4 regions of the Shinella sp. G-2 genome follow, and region 1 is predicted to be linked to each of the others. Evidence: riboswitches for the same ligand, from Rfam matches in the RefSeq annotation. Region 1 holds a riboswitch; each other region holds the start of a gene.
What was found. A riboswitch is a leader RNA that binds a small molecule or an ion and turns the genes downstream of it on or off. The one in region 1 is predicted to bind cobalamin.
Positions count from the first base shown of each region.

Region 2: linked by a shared signal. The riboswitch ahead of V8U06_RS15420 (hypothetical protein) and the one ahead of nrdH (glutaredoxin-like protein NrdH) in region 1 are both predicted to bind cobalamin.
Region 3: linked by a shared signal. The riboswitch ahead of V8U06_RS02640 (CbtB domain-containing protein) and the one ahead of nrdH (glutaredoxin-like protein NrdH) in region 1 are both predicted to bind cobalamin.
Region 4: linked by a shared signal. The riboswitch ahead of V8U06_RS13315 (ABC transporter substrate-binding protein) and the one ahead of nrdH (glutaredoxin-like protein NrdH) in region 1 are both predicted to bind cobalamin.

Region 1 covers NZ_JBBEYH010000002.1:497,899-505,423, reverse strand. Annotated here, with positions in the region: gene metE (5-methyltetrahydropteroyltriglutamate--homocysteine S-methyltransferase) at 1-1,680, shown strand, start outside; gene V8U06_RS06415 (acyl-CoA thioesterase) at 1,677-2,498, shown strand; cobalamin riboswitch at 2,525-2,738, shown strand; gene nrdH (glutaredoxin-like protein NrdH) at 3,010-3,231, shown strand; gene nrdI (class Ib ribonucleoside-diphosphate reductase assembly flavoprotein NrdI) at 3,268-3,666, shown strand; gene nrdE (class 1b ribonucleoside-diphosphate reductase subunit alpha) at 3,648-5,801, shown strand; gene nrdF (class 1b ribonucleoside-diphosphate reductase subunit beta) at 5,818-6,807, shown strand; tRNA gene V8U06_RS06390 (tRNA-Ser) at 7,092-7,181, opposite strand; gene V8U06_RS06385 (hypothetical protein) at 7,525-7,525, shown strand, end outside.
Region 2 covers NZ_JBBEYH010000008.1:127,123-134,647, reverse strand. Annotated here, with positions in the region: gene V8U06_RS15425 (GH36-type glycosyl hydrolase domain-containing protein) at 1-1,421, opposite strand, end outside; cobalamin riboswitch at 1,831-2,046, shown strand; gene V8U06_RS15420 (hypothetical protein) at 2,147-2,362, shown strand; gene metH (methionine synthase) at 2,444-6,235, shown strand; gene V8U06_RS15410 (YeiH family protein) at 6,242-7,276, opposite strand; gene V8U06_RS15405 (LysR substrate-binding domain-containing protein) at 7,352-7,525, shown strand, end outside.
Region 3 covers NZ_JBBEYH010000001.1:517,337-524,861, forward strand. Annotated here, with positions in the region: gene V8U06_RS02625 (hypothetical protein) at 543-686, opposite strand; gene V8U06_RS02630 (cobyric acid synthase) at 931-2,394, shown strand; gene V8U06_RS02635 (peptidoglycan-binding domain-containing protein) at 2,543-4,297, shown strand; cobalamin riboswitch at 4,390-4,750, shown strand; gene V8U06_RS02640 (CbtB domain-containing protein) at 4,796-4,972, shown strand; gene V8U06_RS02645 (CbtA family protein) at 4,985-5,767, shown strand; gene cobU (bifunctional adenosylcobinamide kinase/adenosylcobinamide-phosphate guanylyltransferase) at 5,769-6,293, shown strand; gene cobW (cobalamin biosynthesis protein CobW) at 6,297-7,346, shown strand; gene cobN (cobaltochelatase subunit CobN) at 7,449-7,525, shown strand, end outside.
Region 4 covers NZ_JBBEYH010000006.1:211,233-218,757, reverse strand. Annotated here, with positions in the region: gene V8U06_RS13330 (class I SAM-dependent methyltransferase) at 1-140, opposite strand, end outside; gene V8U06_RS13325 (ABC transporter ATP-binding protein) at 140-946, opposite strand; gene V8U06_RS13320 (FecCD family ABC transporter permease) at 943-1,914, opposite strand; gene V8U06_RS13315 (ABC transporter substrate-binding protein) at 1,968-3,002, opposite strand; cobalamin riboswitch at 3,155-3,384, opposite strand; gene V8U06_RS13310 (MurR/RpiR family transcriptional regulator) at 3,420-4,274, opposite strand; gene V8U06_RS13305 (polyamine ABC transporter substrate-binding protein) at 4,331-5,356, opposite strand; gene V8U06_RS13300 (ABC transporter ATP-binding protein) at 5,566-6,648, shown strand; gene V8U06_RS13295 (ABC transporter permease) at 6,650-7,525, shown strand, end outside.

The DNA.
Region 1 (7,525 bases):
CTGGACCTGACCGGCGAGGAGCGGCAGGCGCTCGTCCGTACCTATGCCGCGTTCGCTACCCTCATCCCCGATCTCAGGATCATGCTGGCAAGCTATTTCGGCGCCCTCGGCGACAATCTCGACACGGCCCTTGCATTGCCGGTTGCCGGGCTTCACGTCGATCTCGTGCGCGCGCCGGAACAGGCGGGCGACGTGATTGCCAGGGTCGCGCCCGGCCAGACGCTCTCGCTGGGGCTGATCGACGGTCGCAATATCTGGCGGAGCAATCTTGCGAAGGTGAAGGAGACGATCGCCGCGGCCGTCGCGGGCAGGGCGCGCGACACCCTCCAGATCGCACCGTCCTGCTCGCTTCTTCACGTGCCGGTCGACGTGGCGCTGGAGACCGCGCTCGACGACGAGCTCAAGTCCTGGCTGTCGTTCGCCGTCCAGAAACTCGATGAACTCGCGCTGCTTTCCGCAGCGCTGGAGGACGATGAAGGGGCCGGTCTTCCCGCACTGGAGGCGAACGCCGTGGCGGCGCAGGCTCGGCTGACGTCGGTCCGGGTCCACGATCCGATCGTTGCGGGCCGCCTTGCCGAATTCGAAGGCAAGGTGCCGGCGCGGGCTTCGACCTTCCGGCACAGGCAGGATGCGCAGCGCCGGCGCTTCGACCTGCCGTTGTTTCCGACGACCACGATCGGCTCCTTCCCGCAGACCGCCGAGGTCCGCAAGGCGCGGTCCATGCATGACAGGGGCGAGTTGAGCTATATCGACTACAAGGCGTTCCTGGAGCGCGAGACCGTGGCGGTCGTGCGCTGGCAGGAGGAGATCGGGCTCGACGTTCTCGTGCATGGCGAGTTCGAGCGCAACGACATGGTGCAGTATTTCGGCGAGCAGCTTTCAGGCTTCGCCTTCACCCGGCATGCCTGGGTGCAGAGCTACGGCTCGCGCTACGTCCGGCCGCCCATCATCTACGGCGACGTCGCACGCCCGAACCCGATGACGATCGGCTGGTGGGACTATGCGCAGTCGCTGACGCAAAGGCCGATGAAGGGCATGCTCACCGGCCCCGTCACGATCCTGAACTGGTCCTTCGTGCGCGACGACCTGCCGCGCGAGACGGTGTGCCGCCAGATCGCGCTGGCGATCCGCGACGAAGTGCTCGACCTGGAGCGCGCGGGCGCCGCCATCATCCAGATCGACGAGGCGGCGCTACGGGAAGGGCTGCCGCTTCGCCGGAGGGACTGGCAGCACTACCTGGACTGGGCGGTCGAAGCCTTCCGCCTGTGCTCGACCGGCGTTGCGGACGAAACCCAGATTCACACGCATATGTGCTATTCGGAGTTCAACGACATCATGCCCGCGATCGCGGCGATGGACGCGGATGTCATCTCGATCGAGACATCCCGGTCGAAGATGGAGCTTTTGCAGGCTTTCGCCGTGCAGCGCTACCCGAACGAGATCGGGCCCGGTGTCTATGACATCCACTCGCCGCGCGTTCCCGGCGTCGACGAAATGAAGACCCTGCTCGATCTTGCCCGCGAACGCCTGCTGGACGACCAGCTCTGGGTGAACCCCGATTGCGGCCTGAAGACCCGCACGTGGGAGGACGTGAAGCCGGCGCTGATCCATATGGTCGAGGCGGCGCGGAAGCTGCGGCAGGAGGTGCCGAGCGGCAAGCCGCGCCCGGTGCAGGCATGAAGCGCGAGCGCGCATCGCAAGGGGAGCCGGCCGAAGGGCCGGCTCCCACGTCCCTCGTCGATATCGTCTTTCCCGGCGACACCAATCACCACGGCACGCTTTTCGGCGGGGCGGGACTTGCCTTCATGGACAGGGTCGCCTTCATCGCGGCGACACGCCATGGCCGGGTGCCATTCGTTACGGCGTCCTGTGAACGCGTGGAATTCAGGAAGCCGGCGCATGTCGGCGAGATCGTCGCGTTTGTCGCGACGCCAGTCCTGGCCGGAAAGCGGTCGCTGACCGTCGAAGTCGAGATGATCGCCCAGACGATCGACGGGACCGCCCGGACGTGTTGCACGCGCGGGGTCTTCCACATGGTGGCGGTGGGGTGCGAACGAAGAGGGCCCGACTGGCGCCTCGAACGCCTTCCGGCCTCTCACGCGCCTCCTCCGGCAGATGAAGTCCGGATGGTGGACATCGTCTTTGCAGACCAGACGAACGGTTCCGGCAAAATGTTTGGCGGCGATGCGCTGGCCTTCATGACGAAGGCTGCATTCGTGGCCGCCGCCCGCCTGTCGAAGACGCCATGCGTCCTGGCCGCCTCCGAGCGGATCGACTTTCGCCTCCCGATTGCCCTGGGCTCCATCGTCGAGGTCATCGCGCGGGTGTGCGGGATCGGCAGGACCTCGATGCGCATCGACGTCGAACTGTGGTCCGAGGACCTGCTCACCGGCGCCCGCAACAGGAGCGCGAAAGGCGTGTTCGTGATGGTCGCCGTGGATCGCGACCATCGGCCCGTGAAACTTATCCCCGACGATAATGCCGGATCGAAGCCATAGAGGTTGACTGATTTTGGCGTTCGTCTACCATATCTAGTGTTCGAGGTTCTTTCGATTCGAGAGCATCGAAGGCTAAGATGGGAATTCGGTCGGCGGACATGATGATCGCCAAGCCGGAGCTGCCCCCGCAACTGTGAACGGAGAGTGCCGTTCGATTTGGTCACTGGATGAACATCCGGGAAGGCCGAACGAGCACGATGACCCGTGAGCCAGGAGACCTGCCTCGAACGAAACGTCCACCGGCGGGGTGTCCGGCAGGAAAGCGATGTGCCGTGGCATGACGTCCGCGCGCCGCTTCCCGAAGCTCCCGCCTTAGCAACTTCGGGGTGAAGTCCATGTTCAGCTTTTTCGTCTGCGTCTGCGTGCGTAACGGGTCGGGGTCTCAAGGCCCGGCCTGACTGCGCTCAGACTGACTACGCCCAGACTGACTGCGCTCACATTCCGCCCCGGCAACGGCCGCCACCGGTTGGCCGAACCCTTCCGCATGCCAATCCATTTCACGAGGATATCCATGACCATTACCGTCTACAGCAAGCCCGCCTGCGTCCAGTGCACCGCAACGACGCGCGCGCTCGACCGCCAGGGCATCGACTATCAGCTCGTCGACGTATCCGAGGATGCCGACGCCTTCGCCCTGGTGCAGGGGCTCGGCTATCGCCAGGTTCCGGTCGTCATTGCCGGCGAGCGGCACTGGGCGGGCTTTCGCCCGGACATGATCAGCGCCCTCGCGTGAGGGCGGAGCATGAGCGCGGGGCGTGAGTGCGCTGGGATGGGCGATCTCGTCTATTTCTCCAGCCGCTCCGAGAACACGCATCGTTTCGTCGGCCGGCTCGAAAGACCGGCCATACGCATCCCCGTTGCGGCCGGGGAACTGCGGATCGAACGCCCCTATGTGCTGGTCGTACCCACCTATTGCGGCGATGGCGGCAAGGGGGCCGTGCCCAGGCAGGTGATCCGCTTTCTCAACGATGCGGGCAACCGCTCTCTCATCCGCGGCGTGATCGCCGCGGGCAACAGCAATTTCGGCGCGACCTTCGGGATCGCCGGCGACGTCATCTCCGCCAAGTGCCAGGTTCCCTACCTCTATCGGTTCGAACTGCTTGGCACCGACGAGGACGTCATCAACGTCAGGCACGGATTGGAACGATTTTGGACACGCTCACGCTAGAACGCCCGGCAAAGGCAGGAGAACCCGCGCTGGATTATCACGCATTGAACGCCATGCTGAACCTCTACGACGAGCAGGGAAACATCCAGCTCGACAAGGACCGGATGGCAGCCCGGCAGTACTTTCTCCAACACGTCAACCAGAACACGGTGTTCTTCCATAACCTGCGCGAGAAGCTCGATTACCTCGTGGACGAGGGTTATTACGAGCAGGCGGTGCTGGACCAATATGCCTTCAACTTCGTGCGCGACCTGTTCGACGCGGCCTACGCGCGAAAATTCCGCTTTCCGACGTTTCTCGGGGCCTTCAAGTACTACACCAGCTACACGCTGAAGACGTTCGACGGAAAACGCTACCTGGAGCGCTACGAGGACCGCGTCTGCATGGTGGCGCTGGCGCTGGCGCGCGGCGACGAGAACCTTGCCCGCGACCTTGTCGACGAGATCATCACCGGCCGTTTCCAGCCGGCGACGCCCACCTTCCTCAATGCCGGCAAGAAGCAGCGCGGCGAACTCGTGTCCTGCTTCCTGCTGCGCGTGGAGGACAACATGGAGAGCATCGGCCGCTCGATCAATTCGGCGCTGCAGCTCTCCAAGCGCGGCGGCGGCGTGGCTCTGTCGCTGACCAACATTCGCGAGGCCGGCGCGCCGATCAAGCACATCGAAAACCAGTCCTCGGGCATCATTCCCGTGATGAAACTGCTGGAGGATTCGTTCTCCTACGCCAACCAGCTCGGCGCGCGTCAGGGAGCGGGGGCGGTCTATCTGAACGCCCATCACCCTGATGTCATGCGCTTTCTCGACACCAAACGCGAAAACGCCGACGAGAAGATCAGGATCAAGACGCTTTCGCTCGGCATCGTCATTCCGGACATCACCTTCGAGCTGGCCCGGCACAACGAGGATATGTATCTGTTCTCGCCCTATGACATCGAACGCGTCTATGGCGTGCCGTTTACCGAAGTGTCGGTGACGGAGCGGTATCGGGAGATGGTCGCCGACAGCCGCATCGCCAAGAAGAAGATCAAGGCGCGCGAATTCTTCCAGGTGATTGCGGAAATCCAGTTCGAGAGCGGCTATCCCTACATCATGTTCGAAGACACGGTGAACCGCGCCAACCCGATCGCCGGCCGCGTCACCATGAGCAATCTTTGCTCGGAGATCCTGCAGGTCAGCGAGGCCAGCACCTTCAACGACGACCTCTCCTACAAGCATCTCGGCAAGGATATTTCCTGCAATCTCGGCTCGCTGAACATTGCCGCCGCGATGGATTCGGCCGATTTCGGCAAGACGATCGAGACGGCGATCCGGGCGCTGACGGCGGTTTCCGACATGAGCCACATTGCGTCGGTTCCCTCCGTCGCCAAGGGCAATGACGAAAGCCACGCCATCGGCCTCGGCCAGATGAACCTGCATGGCTATCTCGCCCGCGAGCGCATCTTCTACGGCTCCGACGAAGGCGTCGATTTCACCAATATCTATTTCTACACCGTGACCTATCACGCCATCCGCGCCTCGAACCGCATCGCCGTCGAGCGCGGCCAGAGCTTCAAGGGCTTCGAGAACTCGAAATATGCGTCCGGCGACTATTTCGACAAATACACCGAGGCCGAATGGTTGCCGGCGACGGCGCGCGTGGCGGACCTGTTCGAGACCGCCGGCATCCCGATCCCGACACGGGAGGACTGGCGGGACCTGAAGCAGGCCGTCATGCAGGATGGCCTCTATAATCAGAACCTGCAGGCCGTGCCGCCAACCGGCTCGATCTCCTACATCAATCACTCGACGTCCTCGATCCACCCGATCGTCTCGAAGATCGAAATCCGGAAAGAAGGCAAGATCGGCCGCGTCTACTACCCGGCCGCCTTCATGACCAACGACAATCTCGACTACTATCAGGATGCCTACGAGATCGGCCCGGAGAAGATCATCGACACCTATGCGGCGGCCACGCAGCATGTCGACCAGGGCCTGTCGCTGACACTGTTCTTCCGCGATACGGCAACCACCCGCGATATCAACCGGGCGCAGATCTACGCCTGGAAGAAGGGCATCAAGACCATCTACTACATCCGCCTTCGCCAGATGGCGCTGTCCGGCACGCAAGTGCAGGGCTGCGTGTCCTGCGCGCTGTGATCCGGGGAAAACGACGATGAACATTCAGGTCAAGGCCAAGGCCCCGAAGGCCGCTGCCGCCATCCGCGCCATCAACTGGAACCGCCTCGAGGACGACAAGGACCTCGAGGTCTGGAATCGGCTCACCGGAAATTTCTGGCTGCCGGAGAAGGTGCCGCTCTCCAACGACATCCCGTCCTGGGCGACGCTGAAGCCGGAGGAGCAGAAGCTGACCATCCGCATCTTCACGGGCCTGACGCTGCTCGACACGATCCAGAACGGCGTCGGTTCGGTCAGGCTGATGGAGGATTCCATCACGCCGCATGAGGAAGCGGTGCTCTCCAACATCTCCTTCATGGAGGCGGTGCATGCACGCTCCTATTCCTCGATCTTTTCGACCCTCTGCCTGACGCCGGACGTGGACGACGCCTATCGCTGGTCGGAGGAAAACGAGTTCCTGCAGAGGAAGTCGCATCTGATCATGGAGCAATATGCCTCCGGCGATCCGCTCCGGAAGAAGGTGGCCTCCGTCTTCCTCGAAAGCTTCCTGTTCTACTCGGGCTTCTACCTGCCCATGTACTGGTCCAGCCGCGCCAAGCTGACCAACACCGCCGACATGATCCGCCTGATCATCCGCGACGAGGCCGTGCACGGTTATTACATCGGCTACAAGTTCCAGCGCGCGGTGGAGCGCCTGAGCGCGGAAAAGCAGCAGGAGATCAAGGATTTCGCCTTCGATCTCCTGCTCGAACTCTACGACAATGAGGCCAGATACACCGAGGCGCTCTACGACGGCGTCGGCCTGACCGAGGACGTCAAGAAGTTCCTGCACTACAATGCCAACAAGGCGCTGATGAATCTCGGCTACGAGGCGCTCTTCCCGCCTGAGGCGTGCAAGGTCAATCCGGCCATTCTTTCGGCACTGTCGCCGAATGCGGACGAGAATCATGACTTCTTCTCCGGATCGGGGTCGTCCTATGTCATCGGCAAGGCGGTTGCCACCGAGGACGAGGACTGGGCCTTCTAGGAAGGCCAGGCCCGCTTGCTCCTGCCGTCCTTCGAGGGCGGCCTGGGCAGGCGGGCAATGGGGGAAAACATCGCGAATCCAACCATGGAGCGACACCTGTCCGCGCATCCGCCTTTGCGGGGAGCGTTTCAGCGCCGGCGCTGTCCCTTCACGAGAAGCGAAGTTGCCGGCGTTTGCCGTCGGAAGCGATATCCGTTGCGGTGAAGAGGCAGGAAGAGTCGCAAGCCTTCGGGCGCAAACCCGAACCGCGACTTCGAAAACTCGATGGGATCAATAAGGGGAACTGGCGGAGAAGAAGGGATTCGAACCCTCGATACCGTTTCCGGTATACTCCCTTAGCAGGGGAGCGCCTTCGACCACTCGGCCACCTCTCCGCTCGCGGTTTCACTATGCGGCAGAGCTTGAGATTGCAAGGCTTTTTTGACAGCGACCATGAAATGAAATGCCTTCCCGCATTTTCAGCGCCATTTTGCCGATCCGCCTGTGAATATCGCGAAGCCGGCAGGCGCGGCGGCGCGCGTCGCGGCGCGCCGGGCAGGGCGGCCCAGCCGATTCTCACGGCAGGGCAGGGCGACACAAACACGCTGTTGATATCGCGCCAAGCGACCGTCGATCTCGGTGGCCTTAAAAGAGATATTGCGCCTGGGCATGTGAAGGGCTGGTTCGCAATGATCCTGCACGATATGGAAACGTTGGTCTCATCTTCGAAGGCACGCCA
Region 2 (7,525 bases), on a different contig from region 1:
CCGACGAGGCGCGAGGGCGTGACGAAGAAGGTGACGAGCGTGTTGAAGAGGCCCGTCGCGCCTTCCGAGGCTGGTAGGGCGAAGAGCACCAGCATGATCAGCCAGGCGCCGTTCGGAATGTCGAGCTGATCGAGGAAGTAATAGACCGCGATCATCGCCAGCAGCGTGAGGATGATGTTGGGGCCGGCGACGGCCAACCAGTCGAGCTTGCGCGTCAGGCGCACCACGCGCTGGACGGCGGTCGGGCGGTAGCCGATGCGTTTTTCCAGCAGCTTGCGTTTCTTGCCGACGAGGAAGGCGGCGACATTGGCCTCGTAGTCCGGATCCTCCGCATTCGCTGCGGCGTCTTCCGCCGTCATGGCGAGCGCGGTTTCCGTGACCTCCAGCTCGGTCTTGCCGGAGCGGCGGGCGAAGCGCTCGATGGAGTTGCGGTACTTGTTGCGCGAGCCGAAATCGAGGTCGCTATAGTCGGAGCCCTGGCGCAGCGCCTCGTCGAGGCGGCTGACACTCTCGAACCAGACCGGCCATTCCGTATCGTCCACCGAGCGCAGGCTCTTGATGAGCGAGCTCATGGTGACGTTGCCGGAGGACAGGCGGTTGTTCTCCGCCACGATCAGCTCCTCGAGGTCGCTGCCGCGGCTCTCGATCTTGCGCTCCAGCCACTGGATCACCGCGCCGGAGGCCTGCAGGCCGTCGCGCAGGCGGTAGAGTAGCTGGATGACGAAGGTATTGTCCTCGACGAAGCTCTCCATCGAACGCAGATGCGCGATGCACTTCTCCGGGTCGTTGAGGCGCACCAGCTCGTCGGCCACTTCATTGGCCTTGAAGCGCATCTTGCGCGAGCGCTCGACGCGGCTGGAAATGCGGCGGAGGTTTTCGAGCAGCACGAAGCGGATGAAGGACGGCAGCGCCCAGAGTTCGCCGATCTTCAGGGCGTCCTGCTTCTGAAAGCCCTGCACGAAGGCGGTCAGGCTTTCGACGGAGACGCCGCTATGGGTGTGCGCGACATAGATCCAGGCGAGCGCCAGCGTGCGGGGGATCGGCTGGCCTTCGATGTCGATCGTCGGAAGCTGGCGGAAGAAGCGGCGGGGAAAGTCGCGGCGGACTTCCTGGATCGCCTCTTCGATGACGTAGTAATTGTCGAGCAGCCACTCGGCCGCGGGCGTGATCTGGGCGCCGGCTTCCACGTCCTTGGCGGTCGCCTGGTAGACACGGAAGATCTCCTTCTCGTTTTCCTTGTGCCGCGGCCGGAACTCGAAGGGCTGATAGCCCGGCAGGGTCGCCGTCCTGTCGCGCGCGAGCGCTTCGCCGCAGTCGGCCAGCTCCTCCAGCGTCAGATAGGTGGCGCGGATCGAGTCGTTATAGTCGATCTGCTTGGCATCGGCGTCGCGCGGAGCTTGCGGCGTATTGTGAAGGGGCATGTTTCTGATTCTGGATCCGGCCTTGTTGAACCATTCGGCGATGGCCTTTGCGCCGGAGGGTTTTCCGCGGGCAGGCTTCATCTCGGTGCCGCGATCAGCCATGACACCGGGCTGCACCCAACGGGTGCCTCACGGGGGGAACTGGCTCAAGCGACACGCTGATTGGCATCCTGGCCGCGTGGTGCATGAAAACGGCATTTTTTAGCCGTAAGGACAGAGACTTGCAACCTGTCAACAGGGCGAGATGGCGCAGCATGGACCCTCATCTGCGGTTTTGGTGAATCGCCAGCCCCTCCCAGAAGGCGAGCCCGCGCAGGATGCGGGCCGAGCCGTAATGCCGGGCGAACGGAAAAGTTCCCGCGGCTGTGAACGGAGGGTGCGCGCCATTGACTTGGCCTGCCCGCCACGCCAGTGTTGCCGCCGTCAGGGTCTTCCGAGTCGTTTGCGGCTCGGAGGCTAAGAGGGAAGCCGGTGCGATGCTCCAAAAGAGCGGCAAGGCCGGCGCTGCCCCCGCAACTGTGAACGGCGAGCTGCTGTCGCTCCATGCCACTGGTGTTTTCACCGGGAAGGCGAGACAGCGGCGACGACCCGAAGCCAGGAGACCTGCCCTGACAGTTCGTAACGTCCATGGGCGGGGTGTCCCAATGGTGTACGTCTGCTTCCGCCGCGGGCGGAATTCCAGCAGCGTGCGTCCGGCCATCCCCCAATTACCGATTGGGGAAGACATGTTTGCATTCACCGAAACCAAGCCATCGGGCACCGGCAAGCCGGAATCCGTCTTCATCTCCTGGCTGCTCTGGCAACCGCGCGGCGCCGACCTTGCCGTCGAGGCGCTGAAGGAAGTGCGCAAGCTGGCGCGCTATGAGGGGGGTGATCCCGATGTCGCCCGCCTCAAGGCGTTGTTCGCCTCGCTTGCCGGGGCGGATGGGCGCCTGCACTAGATACTTCGCATAAAGACATGTTGACATAAAGATATCTTTATGTGACTCCGATGCAAGTCATCTTGCATCGGAGGGTTTCCCATGGCCGTTTCTCATCTGGACACCCTGTTCGGCCCCGAACAGCCGGGACGGGACGGTCGCGACATCCGCGCCGCGCTCGAAGCCGCTGCCCGCGAACGCATTCTCGTGCTCGACGGCGCCATGGGCACGGAAATTCAGACACTGAAGCTGGTGGAAGAGGATTTCCGCGGGGCGCGCTTCGGCGATTGCGCCTGCCACCAGCAAGGCAACAACGATCTCCTGACGCTGACGCAGCCCGGCGCCATCGAGGATATCCACTATCGTTATGCCCTTGCCGGCGCTGATATCCTCGAGACCAACACCTTCTCCTCCACAACCATCGCCCAGGCCGACTACGGCATGGAGGACATGGTCTATGAGCTGAACCGCGACGGCGCGCGCCTGGCCCGCCGCGCGGGCCTGCGGGCGCAGGAGAAGGACGGTCGTCGCCGCTTCGTCGCCGGCGCGCTCGGTCCGACCAACCGCACCGCCTCCATCTCGCCCGACGTCAACAATCCCGGCTACCGCGCCGTCACCTTCGACGATCTGACGCGCGCCTATGGCGATCAGGTGCGCGGGCTCATCGACGGCGGCGCCGACATCATCCTGATCGAGACGATCTTCGACACGCTGAACGCCAAGGCTGCGATCTTCGCGACGCGCGCGGTCTTCGAGGAAAAGGGCATCGACCTGCCCATCATGATCTCGGGCACGATCACCGACCTTTCCGGCCGCACGCTTTCCGGCCAGACGCCGGAAGCGTTCTGGAATTCGGTGCGGCACGCCGACCCCGTCTCCATCGGGCTCAACTGCGCGCTCGGGGCAAACGCCATGCGCGCGCACCTCGCCGAGATTTCGGCCGTCGCTGGCACCTTCGTCTGCGCTTATCCGAATGCCGGTCTGCCGAACGCCTTCGGCAAATACGACGAGACGCCCGAGGAAATGGCCGCGCAGATCGAGGGCTTCATGCGCGACGGCCTCGTCAACATCGTCGGCGGCTGCTGCGGCTCGACGCCGGACCATATCCGCGCCATCGCTAAGGCCGCCGCACGCCACAGGCCGCGCGAGATCCCCGACATTCCGCGCCATATGCGCCTGTCCGGCCTTGAACCCTTCACGCTGACCGATGCCATTCCCTTCGTGAATGTCGGCGAACGCACCAACGTCACGGGCTCGGCGAAATTCCGCAAGCTGATCACCGCCGGCGACTATGCCGCCGCGCTCGACGTCGCGCGTGACCAGGTGGCGAACGGTGCGCAGGTCATCGACATCAACATGGACGAGGGCCTCATCGATTCCGGCAAGGCGATGGTGGAATATCTCAACCTCATCACTGCCGAGCCCGACATCGCCCGCGTTCCCGTCATGATCGACTCGTCCAAGTGGGAGGTGATCGAGGCCGGCCTGAAGTGTGTGCAGGGCAAGCCGCTCGTCAACTCGATCTCGCTGAAGGAAGGCGAGGAAGCCTTCCTGCATCACGCGAAGCTGGTGCGCGCCTATGGCGCGGCCGTCGTCGTCATGGCCTTCGACGAGACGGGACAGGCCGATACCAGGGCGCGCAAGGTGGAGATCTGCGCCCGCGCCTACAGGCTGCTCACCGAGGTCGCCGGCCTTGCGCCGGAAGATATCGTTTTCGACCCGAACATCTTCGCCGTCGCCACGGGCATCGAAGAGCACGACAACTATGGCGTCGACTTCATCGAGGCGACGGCCGAGATCACGGCGACCCTGCCGCATGCCCATATCTCCGGCGGCGTTTCCAACCTTTCCTTCTCCTTCCGCGGCAACGAACCCGTGCGCGAGGCGATGCACGCGGTCTTCCTCTATCACGCCATCCAGGCGGGCATGGACATGGGCATCGTCAATGCCGGCCAGCTCGCCGTCTACGATACGATCGAGTCGGAGTTGCGCGAGGCCTGCGAGGACGTGGTGCTGAACCGGGCGCCGAAGACCGGAGGCACGGCGACCGAGCGCATGCTCGAGATCGCCGAGCGCTTCAAGGGCGCGGGCGGCAAGGAAGCCAGGGAGCGCGACCTCGCCTGGCGCGACTGGCCGGTGGAAAAGCGGCTGGAGCATGCGCTCGTCAACGGCATCACCGAATTCGTCGAAGAGGACACGGAGGAGGCGCGGCAGAATGCCGACCGTCCGTTGCATGTCATCGAGGGGCCGCTGATGGCCGGGATGAACGTGGTCGGCGATCTCTTCGGGGCGGGCAAGATGTTCCTGCCGCAGGTGGTGAAATCCGCCCGGGTGATGAAGCAAGCCGTTGCCGTGCTGCTGCCTTACATGGAGGCCGAGAAGCGCGCCAATGGCGGCGGCGGCGAGCGACAGAGCGCCGGCAAGATCTTGATGGCGACCGTCAAGGGCGACGTACACGATATCGGCAAGAACATCGTCGGCGTCGTGCTCGCTTGCAACAATTACGAGATCATCGACCTCGGCGTCATGGTGCCCGCGACGAAAATCCTCGAAACGGCGAAAGCCGAGAAGGTCGACATCATCGGTCTTTCCGGCCTCATCACCCCCTCGCTCGACGAGATGGTGCATGTCGCGTCGGAAATGGAGCGCGAGGGCTTCGACATTCCCCTCCTCATCGGCGGGGCGACGACGAGCCGCGTGCATACCGCGGTGAAGATCCATCCTCGCTACGAGCGCGGGCAGGCCGTCTACGTCACCGATGCCAGCCGCGCCGTCGGCGTCGTCGGCAGCCTGCTGTCGGCGGAGATGAAGCCGGGTTATGTCGAGACGCTGAAGGCGGAATACCGCAAGGTCGCGGACGCCCATGCGCGCAGCGAAGCGGAGAAGCAGCGCCTGCCGCTCGCAAGGGCCCGCGAAAACGCCTTCAAGGCGGATTGGTCCGCCTACAAGCCGAAGACGCCGTCCTTCCTCGGCACCCGTGTCTGGCAGGACTGGGACCTTGCCGAGCTTGCCCGCTACATCGACTGGACACCCTTCTTCCAGACCTGGGAACTGAAGGGCGTCTATCCGAAAATCCTCGACGACGAGAAGCAGGGGCCTGCGGCCCGCCAGCTCTTTGCCGATGCGCAGGCCATGCTGGAAAAGATCATCGCGGAAAAATGGTTCACGCCGAAGGCGGTTGTCGGCTTCTGGCCGGCCGGCGCCGTCGGCGACGATATCCGCCTGTTCACCGACGAGGCGCGCAACACGGACCTCGCCACCTTCTTCACGCTGCGCCAGCAGCTTTCCAAGCGCGATGGCCGCCCCAACGTGGCGCTTTCGGATTTCGTCGCACCGGTGGAAAGCGGCAAGCAGGATTATCTGGGCGGCTTCGTCGTCACCGCGGGGATCGGCGAGATCGCCATTGCCGAGCGCTTCGAGCGGGCGAACGACGACTATAACGCGATCCTCGTCAAGGCGCTGGCCGACCGTTTCGCCGAGGCCTTTGCCGAACGCATGCACGAAGTCGTCCGCAAGGAACTCTGGGGCTATGCGGCGGACGAGGCCTTCTTGCCCGCCGAGCTGATCGGCGAGCCCTATGCCGGCATCCGTCCCGCGCCGGGCTATCCCGCCCAGCCGGACCATACGGAAAAGACGACGCTCTTCCGTCTGCTCGATGCGGAGAAGGCGATCGGCGTCGCGCTGACCGAGAGCTATGCCATGTGGCCAGGCTCCTCCGTCTCCGGCCTCTACGTCGCCTCGCCCGAAAGCTATTATTTCGGTGTCGCCAAGGTGGAGCGAGACCAGGTGGAGGACTATGCGCGCCGCAAGGGCATGACGGTCGGCGCGGTTGAGCGGTGGCTCGGCCCCGTGCTCAACTATGTGCCGGCAAGTGTCCGGGAGAACGCGGCCTGACGAGGCTCAGGCCGTCGCAAGGTTCAGGAGAAGCACCATGGCGTAGCTGGCGGCGGTCAGCACGCCGAGCGACAGCACGACGGTCGCCGTCACCCGTGGTCCCGCGCGCATCACGCGCTTGAGATCGATGCCGAGGCCGAGCGCGGCCATGGAGAGGATGGTGAGCACGGTCGCGGCCTTGCCCATCGTGGCGGCGAGATCCGCATCGATGAGGCCGAAGCTGCGGGCGGCGAGCATGGCGAGGAAGCCGAGGATGAACCACGGCACGAGTCGGTGCAGGGCGGGGCGGCGGCCGCCGGTCTTGCCCGAGACGAGAGACAGCACGAACACCACGGGACCGAGCATCAGCACGCGCACCAGCTTGACGAAGGTGCCGATCTGGATGCTGAGCGCCGAGACCGGCGCGGTCGCGGCCAGCACCTGCGGCACCGCATAGACCGTCATGCCGGCCATCACGCCATACCCCGTCGCGGAAAGGCCGAGCAGCGGCACCAGCGCCGGCAGCAGCAGCACCGTCACCATGCCGAGAACTGCGGTGAAGGCGATGGAGGAGGCGACGTCTTCCGCATCCGCATGGATGACCGGGGCCGTCGCGGCGATTGCGGAATTGCCGCAGATGGAATTGCCGCAGGCGACCAGCAGCGCGACGCGGCGGGACAGGCCCAGCCTACGCCCGATGCCGTAGCTGGCCAGAAGGGCGACGGCCACCACCGCCGCGATGGCGCCGATCAGCGGCAGGCCCATATCCGCAATTGCGGCCGCGCTGACGCCCGCGCCGAGCAGCACGATGGCCACTTCCAGGAAGTATTTCGCCGAAAAGGCGATGCCCGCATCGAACCGTTCCGGCCGGCGCAGCAAAAGCCGGCCGACGGCGCCGATGAGGATCGCCAGCACCAGCGCCTCGATCCATGCGCCGCCTGTCAGCCGCAGTTCCAGCCGCTCGGCCAGCACGGCGAGGCCAGAAACCAGTACCGACAGAAGCACGCCCGGCGCCACGGCACGAATTCCAAGGAACGAATGTTTTTTGGGTGTTTTTTCCATGCGTCAAGCAATGCGCTTGAAAAACCGTTCAATCCATCGGTTAATATCTGACATTTCATTCGATTGGATCGAACAATGATGACGCTGGAACAGCTCCGCATCTTCGTCGCCGTGGCGGAGCGGGAGCATCTGACCCAGGCTGCCGACGCTCTGCATCTCACGCCCTCGGCGGTGAGTTCAGCAGTGCGCGTGCTGGAGGACCGCTACGGCATCGCCCTCTTCCACCGCACGGGCCGGCGCATCGAACTG
Region 3 (7,525 bases), on a different contig from region 1:
AATCAACCTCCTGCGCGGCCGAAGGGGTGTTCGCGGGCACTTGCCGGCGGGCAAACGTCTGGAAATCCGGCTATCCTGCGGTAGAAATTTTGGGCGTTTGCTCGCATCAGGGCAAATGTCCGTGCCGTGGTTCGACCGCTGTGGCGCCATGGTCGCCGAAAGCGGACATATCCTGTTCCGAATGCGTCGATTTCGCCGTCAGAAAAATAATCCAGATTTTTTCCAAAAAAATTCGCGATTCATCTTTGCTTAAGCTCCCGATAACGGTCCGGTAAGGATGTGCCGCTATTGCTTTTGTCACGGCGGGGGACACCGCCGCCCGCTCCGGAAAGGTATTGCGTACCGGGGTGCCTGGGCTCCGACGTGTTTTTGTCGGACGCCGCCATGCGTATTTTGGCAAGCCGTGCATCACCGCAAGGGATGCACGGCTTTCGCCGTTTCAGGGCCCGGAAAGACAACGAAGAAATAGACAATAAAAAACGTCGCCTCCCGGAGAGAGGCGACGCTTGATGCGGGCAGGACCTGACGTCTCGCCCGAAAGATCAGCCGACGTTGCGCGTGCGGATGAAGCCGAGCGGGCCGAGCGGGGCGTCCATGACGACGTTGCGCACGCGGGACTGGCTCTTGGGGGCTTCGCCGTTCCAGGCGATCTGTACGAAGTTCGGCTTGCTGAAGATGAACAGCATGGTCTTTGTCCTTGAAACCCGAAGCCACGCGCCTCGGCTGTGTGATGGTGTTGATATAGGCTTCTTCACCGCAAAAACCATGGTCGTTCACGGCGCAATATGTCGCAAAAGGAATAGCATGACAGCCATGCCGTTCTTGCATGGCGGCGTGTTGCCAAAAAGCCGGGCGGCCGCGCAGGAATTGCGGCAAGATTGCGGTAAATCAGGGCTTTTCGGCGGCAGACGGGAATGCTAGGAGGGCCACATGACCAGAACGATCATGCTGCAGGGCACCGGCTCGGATGTCGGAAAAACGGTATTGGTGGCGGGCCTCTGCCGCATCGCGGCCAATCGCGGGCTGAAGGTGCGTCCCTTCAAGCCGCAGAACATGTCGAACAATGCCGCCGTTTCCGCCGATGGCGGGGAGATCGGCCGCGCCCAGTGGCTGCAGTCTCTCGCCGCCCGGGTGCCGTCCTCGGTGCATATGAACCCGGTGCTGCTGAAGCCGCAATCGGATGTCGGCAGCCAGATCATCGTTCAGGGAAAGGTCTTCGGCCAGGCCAAGGGACGGGACTACCAGGCGCTCAAGCCGAAATTGATGGGGGCGGTGCTGGAAAGCTTCGCGACCGTCTCCGACGGCGCCGATCTCGTCGTCGTCGAAGGGGCGGGCTCTCCGGCGGAAATCAACCTCAGGGCCGGCGACATCGCCAATATGGGTTTTGCGACGCGCGCGGGCGTGCCCGTCGTGCTTGTCGGCGATATCGACCGCGGCGGTGTCATCGCCTCGCTGGTCGGCACCCATGCCATCCTGCCGGAAGAAGACCGGCGCATGGTCACGGGCTATCTCATCAACAAGTTTCGCGGCGACGTCACCCTGTTCGACAGCGGAATTTCAGAAATCGGCCGCTTCACCGGCTGGCCCTGTTTCGGCGTCGTGCCGTGGCTGAAGCAGGCCGCCCGGCTGCCGGCGGAGGATTCCGTCGTGCTCGAGCGACTTGCCAAAGGCGGCGGCGGGGCGCTGAAGGTCGCCGTGCCGGTGCTGCCGCGCATCGCCAATTTCGACGATCTCGATCCGTTGAAGGCCGAGCCGCAGGTCGACCTCGTCTTCGTCAGGGCCGGCGAACCCTTGCCGGCGGACGCAGGTCTTGTCGTGCTGCCCGGCTCGAAGTCCACGATCTCGGACCTCAGGGATTTCCGCGCCGCCGGCTGGGATCGCGACCTTGCGCTCCACATGCGCCGCGGCGGCCGGGTCATCGGCATCTGCGGCGGCTACCAGATGCTCGGGCGGCGCGTTACCGATCCGCTCGGCATCGAAGGCAGCGAGCGGGCGGTGGACGGTCTCGGCCTGCTCGAGGTGGAGACGGAAATGGCGCCGGAAAAGACCGTGCGCAACAGCGTGGCCCGTTCCCTGCAATATGATGTGCCGCTGGAGGGCTATGAAATCCATCTGGGGCGCACCACGGGGCCGGATGCGATGCGCCCCGCCGTCACGATCGATGGCCGGGCCGACGGCGCGGTCTCGGCCGATGGCCGCGTGATGGGCACCTATCTGCACGGCCTGCTTTCGAGCGATGCCTACCGGGCGCGGCTGCTTGCCGATTTCGGCATTGCGGGCGGCGGCTTCGATTATCGCGCCAGCGTCGATGCGGCGCTGGACGGGGTTGCGGCGGAGCTGGAGGCGGTGCTGGATCGCCGCTGGCTCGACGGCCTTTTAGGTGCTTCTGATTAAACCGGCCTCCTGAAACGTACAGCCATCGGGTTCCTTCGCCGCCGATCTGCCGCACCAAAGTTGCGCCAGAATTCGGTGCGAGGAGTGACGGAAATCCGCCCGCTCGCCGGGCGCTGACGCCTTCGCGCGATCCGAAAGGGTGAAATACATGGGTTCTGGACCTCTCGCACGATCCGTTCTGGCCAGCCTGGTCGGGCTGTCGCTCGCCGGCCTTCCGGCGGCCAGCTTCGCCCAGACGGCCAAGGAAGCCACCAGCGCGGGAAAGCGCTGGGAGGAAGAATTCTCCCTCTGGCAGAAAGTCTCCTCCGGCAGCGATGTCGCGCAGTATGAAGGCTATCTGAAGCAATATCCCAACGGCACCTTCGCCTCGATGGCGCGCCTGCGCATCGCCGAACTGCAAGCCGCCGGCAAGACGAAATCGGCGACGGCCTCCACGGATGACGCGGCCGCCAAGGCCAAGGCGGAAGAAGCGGCAGCCGCCGAGACGAAAAAAGCCGAGGAAGAGGCGAAGGCCGCGGCGGAAGCCAGGAAGGCGGAGGAGGCGCGAAAGGCCGCCGAGGCGAAAAAGGCCGAAGAGGCGCAGAAGGCCGCCGAAGCGGAAAAGGCCAAGGCCGCGGCGGAAGCCGCGCGGCTGAAGGCCGAAGCGGATGCGAAGAAGGCCGAGGAAGAGGCTGCCGCGCGCAAGCTTGCTGCGGAAAAGGCGGCGGCGGAAGAAAAGGCGAAAGCCGAGGCGGCCGCCGCGGAAAAGGCCAGGGCCGAAGCCGCTGCGGCGGAAAAGGCGAAGGCCGAGGAAGCGGCTCGCCTCAAAGCGGAGGCGGACAAGAAGCAGGCCGCCGAGGCGGCGCGCCTGAAGGCTGAAGCCGATGCCGCCGCCGAAAAGGCCAAGGCGGAGGAAGCCGCCCGCCTGAAGGCGGAGACCGACCGCAAGAAGGCCGAGGAAGCGGCCGCCGCCGAGAAGGCGCGCGCCGAGCAGGAGGCGCTTGCCCGCCGCGAAGCTGAAGCCAAGCGTATCGAGGCGGAGAAGGCCGCTGCTGCCGAGAAGGCGCGGATAGAAGAGGAAGCCGCCGCGGCCCGCAAGCTCGCCGAGGAAAAGGCTGCGGAAGTCGAGCGGCTGAAGGCCGAGGCCGCCAAGGCTGCGGCGGATGCCGAGGCGAAGGCCTCGGAAGCCGCCCGTCTGGCCAAGGAAGCGGAGAAGCGTGCGCAAGAGGCTGAAGCCGCCAAGAAGCAGGCCGGCGAAGCCGTCACCGCGTCGGGCGAGGCCCAGGGCACGGTGAAGGACAATCGCGGCCTTGCCGTCGACGGGACCGTCGTGGACAAGCAGGAGGAAGAGACCTTCCAGAAGGCGGTGCTCGCCGGCTCGGAGAAGGCCTACCGCGCCTATATCGCCCAGTATCCGAACGGCCGGTACGTCAAGGAGGCCCGCACACGTCTCGCCGCCCTTGCCACCGTCGCCAAGCCGAAGCAGGAAACCGATGCTGAAGCGGAAGCGGAAACGCCGGCCACGGCCGAAACCGAACGCAAGACTGCCGAAGAGCCGGTCGTCGATCCGCGCGAAGCCTATCTCGGCCGCGTCATGCGGGCCGAGGCGCAGCGCTGGCTGAGCATGCTCGGCTTCAACACCTATGGCGCGGACGGCGTCTTCGGCCCGCGCACCCGCTCGGCGATCGCCGCCTGGCAGGGATCGTCCGGGTACCGCGCCGACGGCTATCTCTCGCGCCAGCAATACCGCGCGTTGCGGGATGCCGCGCAATATGCCGAGGCCCGTCAGCATCGCCAGCGCCGCTACGAGCGTGACTACGACGTGCTTGAGGGTCCCGTCGACGGCTATTACGACGGCCCGTACTATCGCGACGAGAACTATTACAACGGCCAGGGCGGTGTGGTGATCATTCCCGGCTATTGAGCCGGGTCATTGCGATTGCGACGGCTGGACGACGGTTTCAGCACAGGTGATGGCGCTGCCGGTCGATTGACTTGTCGGGGGCAGAAGCATAATCATCCCTAGTATTGGATGGTTCCTTGGTCCGGAAACGGACTGGGGAGTAAATGGGAATGTGACGCGGTGGACCCAATTAGGGCGCTGCAATCACGGCCGACCCCGCGACTGTAGAGTAGCGAGGGACGCCCATCCGGCAGGAGGAAGGCTTGGGAGGAGGCAATCGTGCCGCAACCCGCAGGCTGACAACCGGCCGGAAAAGCCACTGGGTGGCATTGCGATAAACCAAGGCCGGACGCCTCTCGATCTACGAATCGTCCACCTTTCGCAATGCCGCGGCCCGGGAAGGCGAGGGCGACCCGCAGGTGCCGAGCACCGGACGCTGCGAGCCAGGAGACCTGCCAACCGATGAGGGCATATCGCCCGACCTGGGGAGGTTTCCCCACTGCCTGCACGGAGGTTGTCATGGCTGTTTCCGCTACGTCTTCTGTTACCCTTTCCGCCAACGATCGTCTCGTCGCCGGCGTTTTCGCTCTCCTCATCGGCGCCTTCCTCGTGTTCGGCGCTGGTCTTGCGAATTCGGCCGTCCTGCACGACACGGCACACGATACGCGTCACTCCTACGGCTTCCCCTGCCACTAAGGAGCTCCTGACATGATCGTTCGTTATCTCCTGGCCGCCCTGGTGGCCGGGCTGTTCTCCGGCGTGCTCATGACAGCCGCCCAGGAGGCCCGAGTCGTGCCGTTGATTCTGCACGCCGAAGAGTTCGAAGGCGAAGCCGCGCCGGCAGGCGAGGGCACCACGCCCGCGACCGACGACGCCGCGCAGACGCAGGAGCATTCCTCGCTCGGCGCCGCCATCCTTAACGTCGCCGCCTATCTGTCGCCGGTTTCCGTGGCCTATGCCCATGAGGGCGAGAATCACGAAGAGGGTGGCATCATGTTCGGCATGAGCCGCTTCTCCGGCACGCTCATGGCCAATCTCGTGACGGGCGCCGGCTTCGCGCTGCTGCTCGCCGGTTTCAGCCTCGTTTCGGGCCATCCGATCACGGTTGCGAACGGGGCGCTGTGGGGCGCTGCGGGCTGGCTTGCCGTACATATGCTGCCGGCCATCGGCCTGCCGCCGGAACTGCCGGGCTTCCCGGCCGCCGATCTCACCCAGCGCCAGATCTGGTGGGTCGCGACCGTCGCCCTGTCGGCCGGGGGCCTCTATCTCCTGGTCCTCAAGCCGAATATCGTCGCCAAGATCGCCGGCATCGTGCTGATTGCCGCGCCCCAGGTCTATGGTGCGCCGCAGCCGAGCGACATTTCCAGCAACGTTCCTGCCGTTCTCGGCGCGGAATTTGCCGTCGCCGCGCTTGCCACGACGCTGTTCTTCTGGATCGTGCTCGGCCTTTCGCTGGGTTTTGCCAACGAGAAGATCGCCAAGGCTGCCTGATATGATCACGACATCGCCCGGAGCCGTCCTGGTTCTGGGCGGTGCGCGTTCCGGAAAATCCGCTTTCGCCGAGGGGCTGGTCGCCGAGACCGGCCTTTCGCGTCATTACATCGCCACCGGCCGGGCCTGGGACGAGGAGATGCGACAGCGCATCGCCAAACACCGGGAGGATCGCGGAAAAGGCTGGGAAACGCACGAGGAACCGCTTGCGCTGGCCGAACGCATCGCCGATGTGGCACGCGAGGACCGCGCGGTCCTGATCGATTGCCTGACGCTCTGGGTCACGAACCTGATGCTGGAGGAGCGCGACATCGCGCGGGAATTCGAGGGTCTCTTGCGGGCCATCAAGGACGCCCCCGGCCGTCTGGTCTTCGTGTCGAACGAGGTCGGCCTCGGCATCGTGCCGGAAAATCGCATGGCGCGCGAATTTCGCGACCATGCCGGGCGGCTGCACCAGAAGGTGGCGGCCCTCGTACCGGAAGTCTATTTTATCGCGGCCGGACTGCCGCTGAAAATGAAGGGTTGAGCCATGCTGCAACAGAAAATCCCCGCCACCGTCATCACCGGCTTCCTCGGTGCGGGCAAGACGACGATGATCCGCAACCTGCTGCAGAACGCCGGCGGCAAGCGCATCGCGCTCATCATCAACGAATTCGGCGACCTCGGCGTCGATGGCGACGTGCTGAAGGGCTGCGGCGCGGAAGCCTGCAGCGAGGACGATATCATCGAGCTCACCAACGGCTGCATCTGCTGCACCGTCGCCGACGATTTCATTCCGACCATGTCGAAACTCCTGGAGCGGGAGAACCGTCCGGACCATATCGTCATCGAGACCTCCGGCCTTGCCCTGCCGCAGCCGCTCGTCGCCGCCTTCAACTGGCCGGAAATCAAGACGCAGGTGACGGTCGATGGCGTCATCACCGTGGTGGACAGCGCCGCCGTCGCCGCCGGCCGCTTTGCCGACGACCATGACAAGGTGGACGCGCTGCGCGTCGAGGACGAGAACCTCGACCATCAAAGCCCCCTGGAGGAACTGTTCGAGGACCAGCTCACCGCCGCCGACCTCATCGTTCTCAACAAGACCGACCTTATCGACGCCGCCGGCCTTCAGACCGTGCGCGACGAGGTTGCTTCCCGCATCGCCCGCAAGCCGTCGATGATCGAGGCGAAGAACGGCGAAGTCGCCGCCGCCGTGCTGCTCGGCCTCGGCGTCGGCACCGAGGACGACATCGCCAACCGCAAGTCGCATCACGAACTGGAGCATGAAAACGGCGAAGAGCACGATCACGACGAGTTCGACAGCTTCGTCGTCGAACTGCCTGCCGTCGCCGATCCGGCCGCCTTCATCGAGCGCCTGAAGGGCGTCATCGCCGCGCATGACGTGCTGCGCCTGAAGGGTTTCGCCGACGTGCCCGGCAAGCCGCTGCGCCTGCTCATCCAGGCCGTCGGCACCCGCATCGATCACTATTTCGAGCGCGCCTGGGCGGCCGGCGAAACGCGCGGCACCCGCCTCGTCGTCATCGGCCTGCACGACATGGACGAAGCGGCCGTGCGCGCCGCCATCGCAGCGGCCGTGTGATTTCGGCATGAGCATGCGGCGGTTCTTCTCTTCGGGGCATCGTGCGGGGCTGGGGCATTCCCGCTCCACCGGCACGGCACGCCATGAAAGGGGAGGCGCTGCATGCATCTCCTGCTAGCCCAGAAGGGCACCATCGCCGACGGCAAGGAGGCGATCGACCTCGGCCAGACGCCGGGCGA
Region 4 (7,525 bases), on a different contig from region 1:
CGGATTGCCGCCGCCCAGGCGTCGAATTCCGGCCCCTCGGGAATACGGTGGCCGAAGGCAAGGTCGAAGGTCTGCGAGCGGGCCGACCAGTAGTCGCGGATGTCTTCCTTGAGGTGGCTGTTGGAGCCCGCGCCGTGCATCATTTTCCCTCGCTGGCGACGAGCTTCAAACGCGGCGGTCGCGGCTCGGGCTGGCGATAGCGGATGAAGCAGCCGCCCGCGCTGTCACGCTCGACATCGACAGTGACGCCGAAGACGTCGGCCAGGCGTTGTGGTTCCAGCACCCTGGCGGGCGTGCCGAGCGCAACGATGCGGCCCGCCTGCATGACCGCGATGCGGTCGCAGAACATGGCGGCGTGGTTGAGGTCGTGCAGCGCGGCGACGACGGTCAGCTCCTGCTCGCGCACGAGCTGGAGCAGGCCGATCTGGTGGCCGATGTCGAGGTGATTGGTAGGCTCGTCGAGGAGCAGGATCGGCGCCTGCTGGGCGAGCGCCCGGGCGATGTGCAGCCGTTGCCGTTCGCCGCCGGACAGCGTGTGCCACAGCCGGCCGGCGAAATGCGCCATGTCCACCTCCTCCAGCGCGCGATCGACGATGGCGTCGTCCGCCCGCGACCACGGTGTCAGCGCGCCGAGATGCGGCGTGCGGCCAAGCGCGACGGCCTGACGCGCGGTGATGCGCTCGGTGGTTTCAGCCTGCTGCTCGACAAAGGCGATGCGCCGGGCGATCGCCTGCCGGCCATGGGTCGCGAGGGCCCGGCCGTCGAGCGTCACCGCGCCGGATTGCGGTTTGCGGATGCCCGCAAGCAACGCCATCAGGCTGGTCTTGCCCGAGCCGTTGGGGCCGATGATGCCGAGAAATTCCCCGGGGCGCACGTCGAGCGAGACGTCCGAGAGAATGGCCGTGCCGCCGGCCGACCAGTGGAGACCTGTTGCGGACAGCGTCACAGGGCCGACCTCCTCTGGCTGAGGATGAGCGCGAAGGCCGGCGCGCCGAACAGCGCCGTGATGACGCCGATGGGCAGGACCTGACCGGTAATGATGATGCGGGAAAGTATGTCCGCCGCGATCATGAAGATGGCGCCGATCAGCGCGGAGGCGGGCAGCAACAGGCCGTGGCGCACGCCGACGACCATGCGCGCGGCATGGGGAATGACAAGGCCGACGAAGCCGATGGAGCCGACGATGGAGACCATGACGGCCGTCATCAGGGCGGAAATGGCGATCAGCACGACATAGACCCGGCGCACGGGAATGCCGAGCGAAGCGGCCGATTCCGTGCCGAAGGTGAAGGCGTCGAGCGCGCGGGCATGCCAGAGGCAGACGAGCAGGCCGGCAAGGGCGACCGGCAGCGCCAGCCACACATCCGGCCAGCGTGCGCCCGAGAGATTGCCGAGCAGCCAGAACATGATGCCGCGCGCCTGCTCGGCATTGGCCGCCTTGGTGACGATGAAGGAGGTGAGCGCGTTGAACAGCTGCGAGCCGGCGACCCCCGCCAGAATGATGGCGCTCGTACCCCGCCCGGCCCTGACGGCGAGCACGCTGACAAGCCCGAACGCGACGAGCGCGCCGAGGAAGGCGCCGGCCGGCAGCGTGAGCATGCCGCCGCCGAAACCGAGGATCGCGACGCCCACCGCACCCGTGGAGGCGCCGGCGGAAATGCCGAGAATATAGGGATCGGCGAGCGCATTGCGCAGCAGGGATTGCAGGACGACACCGGACAGCGCCAGCGCCGAACCGCAGCAGGCGGCGACCACCGCACGGCTCAGGCGATAGTTCCAGACGATACCCTCGTCGATGGGATCCAGCGCATGGCCCGCCTGCCAGAGGCGGTTCGCGACAGTCTTCGCCACGGTTGCGAGCGGAATGGCGGTCTCACCCACCGCCGCGCCCACACCGAGCGCGGCGATGAGCATCACGAGCGCCGCGATAGCGGCGCCCGTCCGGAGCAGGATGGGGCGATCCTTCGTCACTGTGCGAGGCCAGCCTTTTCGACAGCGTCGGCCAGCACCTCGATGCCTTCGATCGTGCGGATCGTCGGGTTCATCGCCTGCGCGTCCATATCGACGACATGGCCGTTCTTCACGGCCGGCATGAGGCTGGCGACCGGATCCTCCTTGAGGAACTTGTGCTTGATGGCGACATCATCCGCGGGGTAGCGGCGGCGCTCCATTTTACCGGTAACGATGATCGTCGGATCGGCTTTGGCGATGGTCTCCCAACCGACCGTTGGCCATTCCTCGTCGCTTTCGATGACGTTCCTGATGCCGAGCACCGACAGGATGTAACCGGGCGCGCCGTTGCGGCCGGCGACATAGGGATCGATGTCGAGTTCGGCGCTGGAGAACCAGAAGACGGCGGACAGCTTTCCGTCGGCCGAGGCGATTTTCTTACGGGCCGCGGCCTCGCGTGCCTTGAGATCGGCAATGACCTTCTCGCCCTGATCCTGGACGTTGAAGATCTGTGCCAGCTCGCTGATTTCCTTGTAGATCAGCTCCATGGTGAAGACGGTGTTGCGCACGCCGTCACCGCCACCGGAATTGTCCTTGCCCATGCAGTCGGCCGGCGACGTATAGACCGGGATCTTCAGTTCGGCGAACTGTTCGGGCGTCCCGACGACGCCTTCCGGGCCGACATGCCACTGGAACTGCGTGGTCACGAGATCGGGCTTCCTGGCGACGACGCTTTCGAAGCTCGGATCGTTGTCGGCAAGGCGCTCCACCTTGGCATTCGCCTCCTCATAGCCCGCCAGAACCGGGCCGATCCAGACGGCGGTGCCGACCATGCGGTCGCCGACGCCGAGCAGGTAGAGGATTTCCGTCGAACTCTGGCCGAGCGAGACGGCGCGTTCCGACGCCTTCTCGAAGGTGACGGGGCGGCCGCAGTTTTCCAGCGTCAGCGGATACACCGTTTCGGCGGCCTGGGCCGCGCCGGCGGCAAGGACGAACCCGGCCACGAGCGACAGGAAGGAGGCGGCGCGCGGGGCCGCAGCGGAATGGGTCATGGATATCTCCCGAGGTGAAGGAAGGCGGACGGGCTCACGCGACGGGCCAAGGGCTGCGCGCGGTCGGTCGGGAGAAAACGAAGGGTGGTCTGCCGTCGCCGGCAGTCGGGTTCGTCATGGCGTCTCCTGTTCCGGGCATCCCCGCCCGTGTTCGGATTGTGGCTCTGACGGCAGGTCTCCTGGCTCACGGATATCTGCGACCTGTCTGCCTTCCCGCGCAAGGCGCAGTGGCATGACGCGAAACGCGTCCAAGGACAGGCGGCAATCCGCCTACAGTTGCGGGGGCAGCCACGGAATGGGTCCCTGTTGGGTCGTCCGCACCGTGTTCCCTATTAATCCCCTGGGAGTCATCCTTCGGGGAACCGTCGATCCATCCTTAGTCCGCGCCACGCGGCAGCGTCAAGGCATGGGCCGCTATCAGGTTTCGAAATCCCCGAAGACGTCCTGCAGGCGGGTCAGCGTGTCGACGCGCTCGCTCACCTCGTCGCCCATGACGACGATGATGTTGCTGAGCATGAGGTCCATGACAGCGGTCATGGTGGCGGCGCCATCCCAGAGCGGGCCGTGCGAACCGGGCACGATGAGGCAGATATCGGAGACCTCCGGTCCCCACGGGCAGAACTCGTCCGTCAGGAGCACGACCTTGACGCCGGCGCGCCGGGCCTCGAGCGCGAGCGACCGGGCCTTGGCGGCGAAGCGGCGAACGTCATGCAGGAAGAGCAGACGCCCCTCGACGGAGCCGTCAAGCAGTTCCGCATAGGTGCCGTTGAGCCCGTCGACGAACTGCACGCGCGGGCGGGTATAGGAAAGCTGGCTGGCGAAATACTGCGCGATGCCGCGCACGTTCTGGTAGGCGGCGACATAGACCTCGGTGGCGTTAATCAGGGCGTCGATCGTCTGCTGCCATTCCGGTGCGCTGGTGATGGCGTAGATCTGGCCGAGATTGTCGATCTGCTGCTGGATGAGGCCAGCGAGCAGCTTGCCCTCCTTGCGATCCTGCTCCAGCCGGTCGACGCGTCCCTTGACCTGCCAGGCAGGGTTGGAGCTGCCGTGGCGCAATTCGCTCTTCAGGTCGTCCAGCCCGTCGAAGCCCATGCGGCGCAGATATCGCCCGACGGTCATCGGAGAGATCTGCAGGCGCTGGGCGATGGAGCGCGCCGTCTCGAAGGGAAGCTCGGCGATGTTGCGCTCGATGTAATGGGCGATGAGCTTGTCGGATTTGGACCGCCGGAGATCGTCGGACTGAACGAGCTTCACAATGCGTTTCGACACGTCGCCCCTCTCTTCAAAGTCCCGCCCGTCCGGAGACGGGCGGGGATCAACCGCACTCACTGGGCCGTCTTGACCCGCGTCCATACGCGGTCCACCTGACGCAGGGCCGGTCCCAGATCCTCGAATATCTGGAGCCGGTTCATCGTCTCGGCCGGCGGGTTGATTTCCTTGCTATTCTTGATCTTTTCAATGGTCAATTGCCGCGCCGGCACATTGGCCGTGCCGTTGGTCTGCTGCGAGACATTGAGGGCGACGATTTCCGGGCGCGTGTAGAACTGGAGGAACTTGATGGCATTCTCCTTGTTCGGCGCGCTCTTCAGGACGCAGATATCCTCCTGGTACATGGTCGCGCCCTCTTCGGGGATCACGTAGCCGAGGTCCTTTTCGTTGCCGAAGACGTCGATCATGGCGCCGACGAAGGCGTGGCCGGCGGCAACGTCGCCCGCCTGCACCATCGGCCGCTCGTCATAGGTGAAGGCAGCGATGTCGGGCTTCATGGCGATGATCGTGTCTGCGGCCTGCTGCAATTCGGCGGGATCGGTCGAGTTGATCTTGTGGCCGTTGAGGATAAGGCCGACGGCCAGCACTTCGCGCATGTCGTCAAGCAGGGTGAACTTCAACCCCTTCGCCTTCACCGTCTCGACCAGATCCTTCCAGCCGGTGACGTCCTTGCCGAGAATCTTGCGGTTATAGAAGATGCCGACCGAACCCCAGGCATAGGGCAGGCAATACTCGCCGTTCGGATCGCTCTTGGCGCGCAGGAACGCCGGATCGATGTTCTTGAAACCCTCGTATGTGTTGATGTCGGTCTTTTCGAGCAGGTCGAGCTTGGCCATGATGTCCTGCATGTGCACGGACGGGAAGACCACGTCGTAGCCCGTCGCGCCGCCCTGGATCTTTGCCAGCATTTCCTCGTTGGAGGAATAGGTCGAGAGGTTGACCTTGATCTGGGTCTCCTCCTCGAACTTCTTCAGCACTTCCGGATTGATGTATTCGCCCCAGTTATAGACGTTGAGTTCGCTGGCGCCCGCCATGCCTGCCGTCGCCACGAGGGCCGCAAGCGAGAGGGCAGTGCCGCGCATCCAGGCCTGAAAACCGGATGCGCCGGCGCGATGAGCTTTCGTCATGGAATAGTCTCCTCTGATGGTTCGGCCTTGCTGGCCCCGGCGCTTTCCTTTGCGCCCTGCTTTCCCGTCCCGGCTTCTTTTCGGCCGTTGACTTGGATGGGCAAATGGTATCCATATATCGAAATCGCACAAGCGTTATTTTTATAACAAATTGGGGAACGACGATGCGAGACTCCATAGTCCGCCTGGAGAAGGCGGCGAAGGCCTTTGCCACGCCTGAAGGCCAGACGGTGACCGCGCTGGACGCCATCGATCTCGATGTCCGGCGCAATGAATTCCTGACGCTGCTGGGGCCGTCGGGTTGCGGAAAAACCACGCTCCTCCAGGCGATCAGCGGTTTCGTGGAACTCGATTCCGGCCGCATCCTGATCGACGGCGAGGACATGACGGACAGGCCGCCCTATCGCCGGCCGGTCAATACCGTGTTCCAGAACTATGCGCTCTTCCCGCATATGACGGTGGGTGAAAACACCGGCTATGCGCTGGAAGTCGCGGGCGTCGCCAAGTCCGAAAGGATGAAGCGTGTCGCGGAAGCGCTTGCCATGGTCGGCCTTGAGGGGCTGGAAAGCCGCAAGCCCCGCCAGCTTTCAGGCGGCCAGCAGCAGCGTGTGGCGCTTGCCCGCGCCATCATCGCCCGTCCGAAGCTGCTCCTGCTCGATGAGCCGCTTTCAGCCCTCGACAAGAACCTGCGCCAGGCGATGCAGATCGAATTGAAGACGCTGCAGAACGAGCTCGGCATCTCCTTCATCTTCGTCACCCATGACCAGCAGGAAGCGCTGACCATGTCGGACCGTGTCGCCGTGCTGTCGGGCGGGCGGATCCAGCAGCTCGACACGCCGCGCGCCATCTACGACCAGCCGAAGAACAGCTTTGTCGCCACTTTCGTCGGCGCCAGCAACCTCTTCGAGGGAGAGGCCGGCGGCGGGCAACTGGTGACGCAGGACGGTATCGCGATCTCCCACGGTCGACCGGGCGCAACGGGCGCTGCAACCGCGCTCATCCGCCCGGAACAATTCTTCCTCGCGGAGGCCGGCAACGGCGCCCCGGCTCTCGACGTCGACCTCGAGCAGATCGTCTTCGTCGGCTCGACCTTCGAGCTTTTCGGCCGCACGGCGACGGGACGGCGCGTCATCGCGGAGATTCCCGCGGCGCGGCGCAGCCTCGTCGGGGAAATCGAGCAGTCGCGCCATGCGCGCCTTGCCTACGATCCGTCGGCCGTGCACCTCATCCCGGCGGAGGCCGCCTGACATGACGTCGATTGCCTTTCGCCGCCGCGCCCAGCTTGCCGTCCTGCTCGGACCGGTCTCGCTGTTCCTGGCGGTCTTCTTCCTCGGTCCGCTCTCCATCATGATCGTGACCAGTTTCCTGGCGCCCGGTCTTTACGGCGGTGTGGAATGGACATGGTATCCGCATAACTTCGGCCGCATCCTCGGCTTCGCCGATCCGATGTTCGAGGATTTCGACCCGATCTATATCGCGATCTTCCTGCGCTCGCTGAGGATCGCGGCCATGACCGTGATCGCGACGCTTCTCGTCTGCTACCCGGCCGCCTTCTGCATCAGCCGCCTTTCGGAACGCTGGAAGAACTTCTGCCTCTTCCTCATCACCCTGCCCTTCTTCGCCAGTCTCATCGTGCGGCTCTTCGTCTGGGTGCTGATCCTGCGCCAGACCGGCCTTGCCAATGACGTGCTGCTGAAGACCGGCCTCATCGCCCGACCCCTCGACCTCATCTATACCGAGGGCGCGATCATCCTCGGCATGGTCTATGTCTTCATTCCCTTCATGTTCATGCCCGTCTATGCCAGCGTCGAAAAACTCGACTGGACGCTGGTGCGCGCCTCGCTGGATCTCGGTGCAGGGCCGATCCGCACCTTCTGGCGCATCATCCTGCCGCTGACGGCGCCGGGCATTGCCGGCGGAGCGGTCATCGTCTTCATCCCCGCGCTCGGCAATTTCATCGTGCCGACCATCCTCGGCGGCGCCAAGGTGATGATGCTCGGCAACCTCATCGAGCAGCAGTTCCTCGCCGCGCGCAACTGGCCCTTCGGCTCGGCGCTCGCGATGATGGTGATGAGCGTGATGCTGGTGCTGCTCTTCATCTACGTGGTCGTTTCCGGCCGCCGC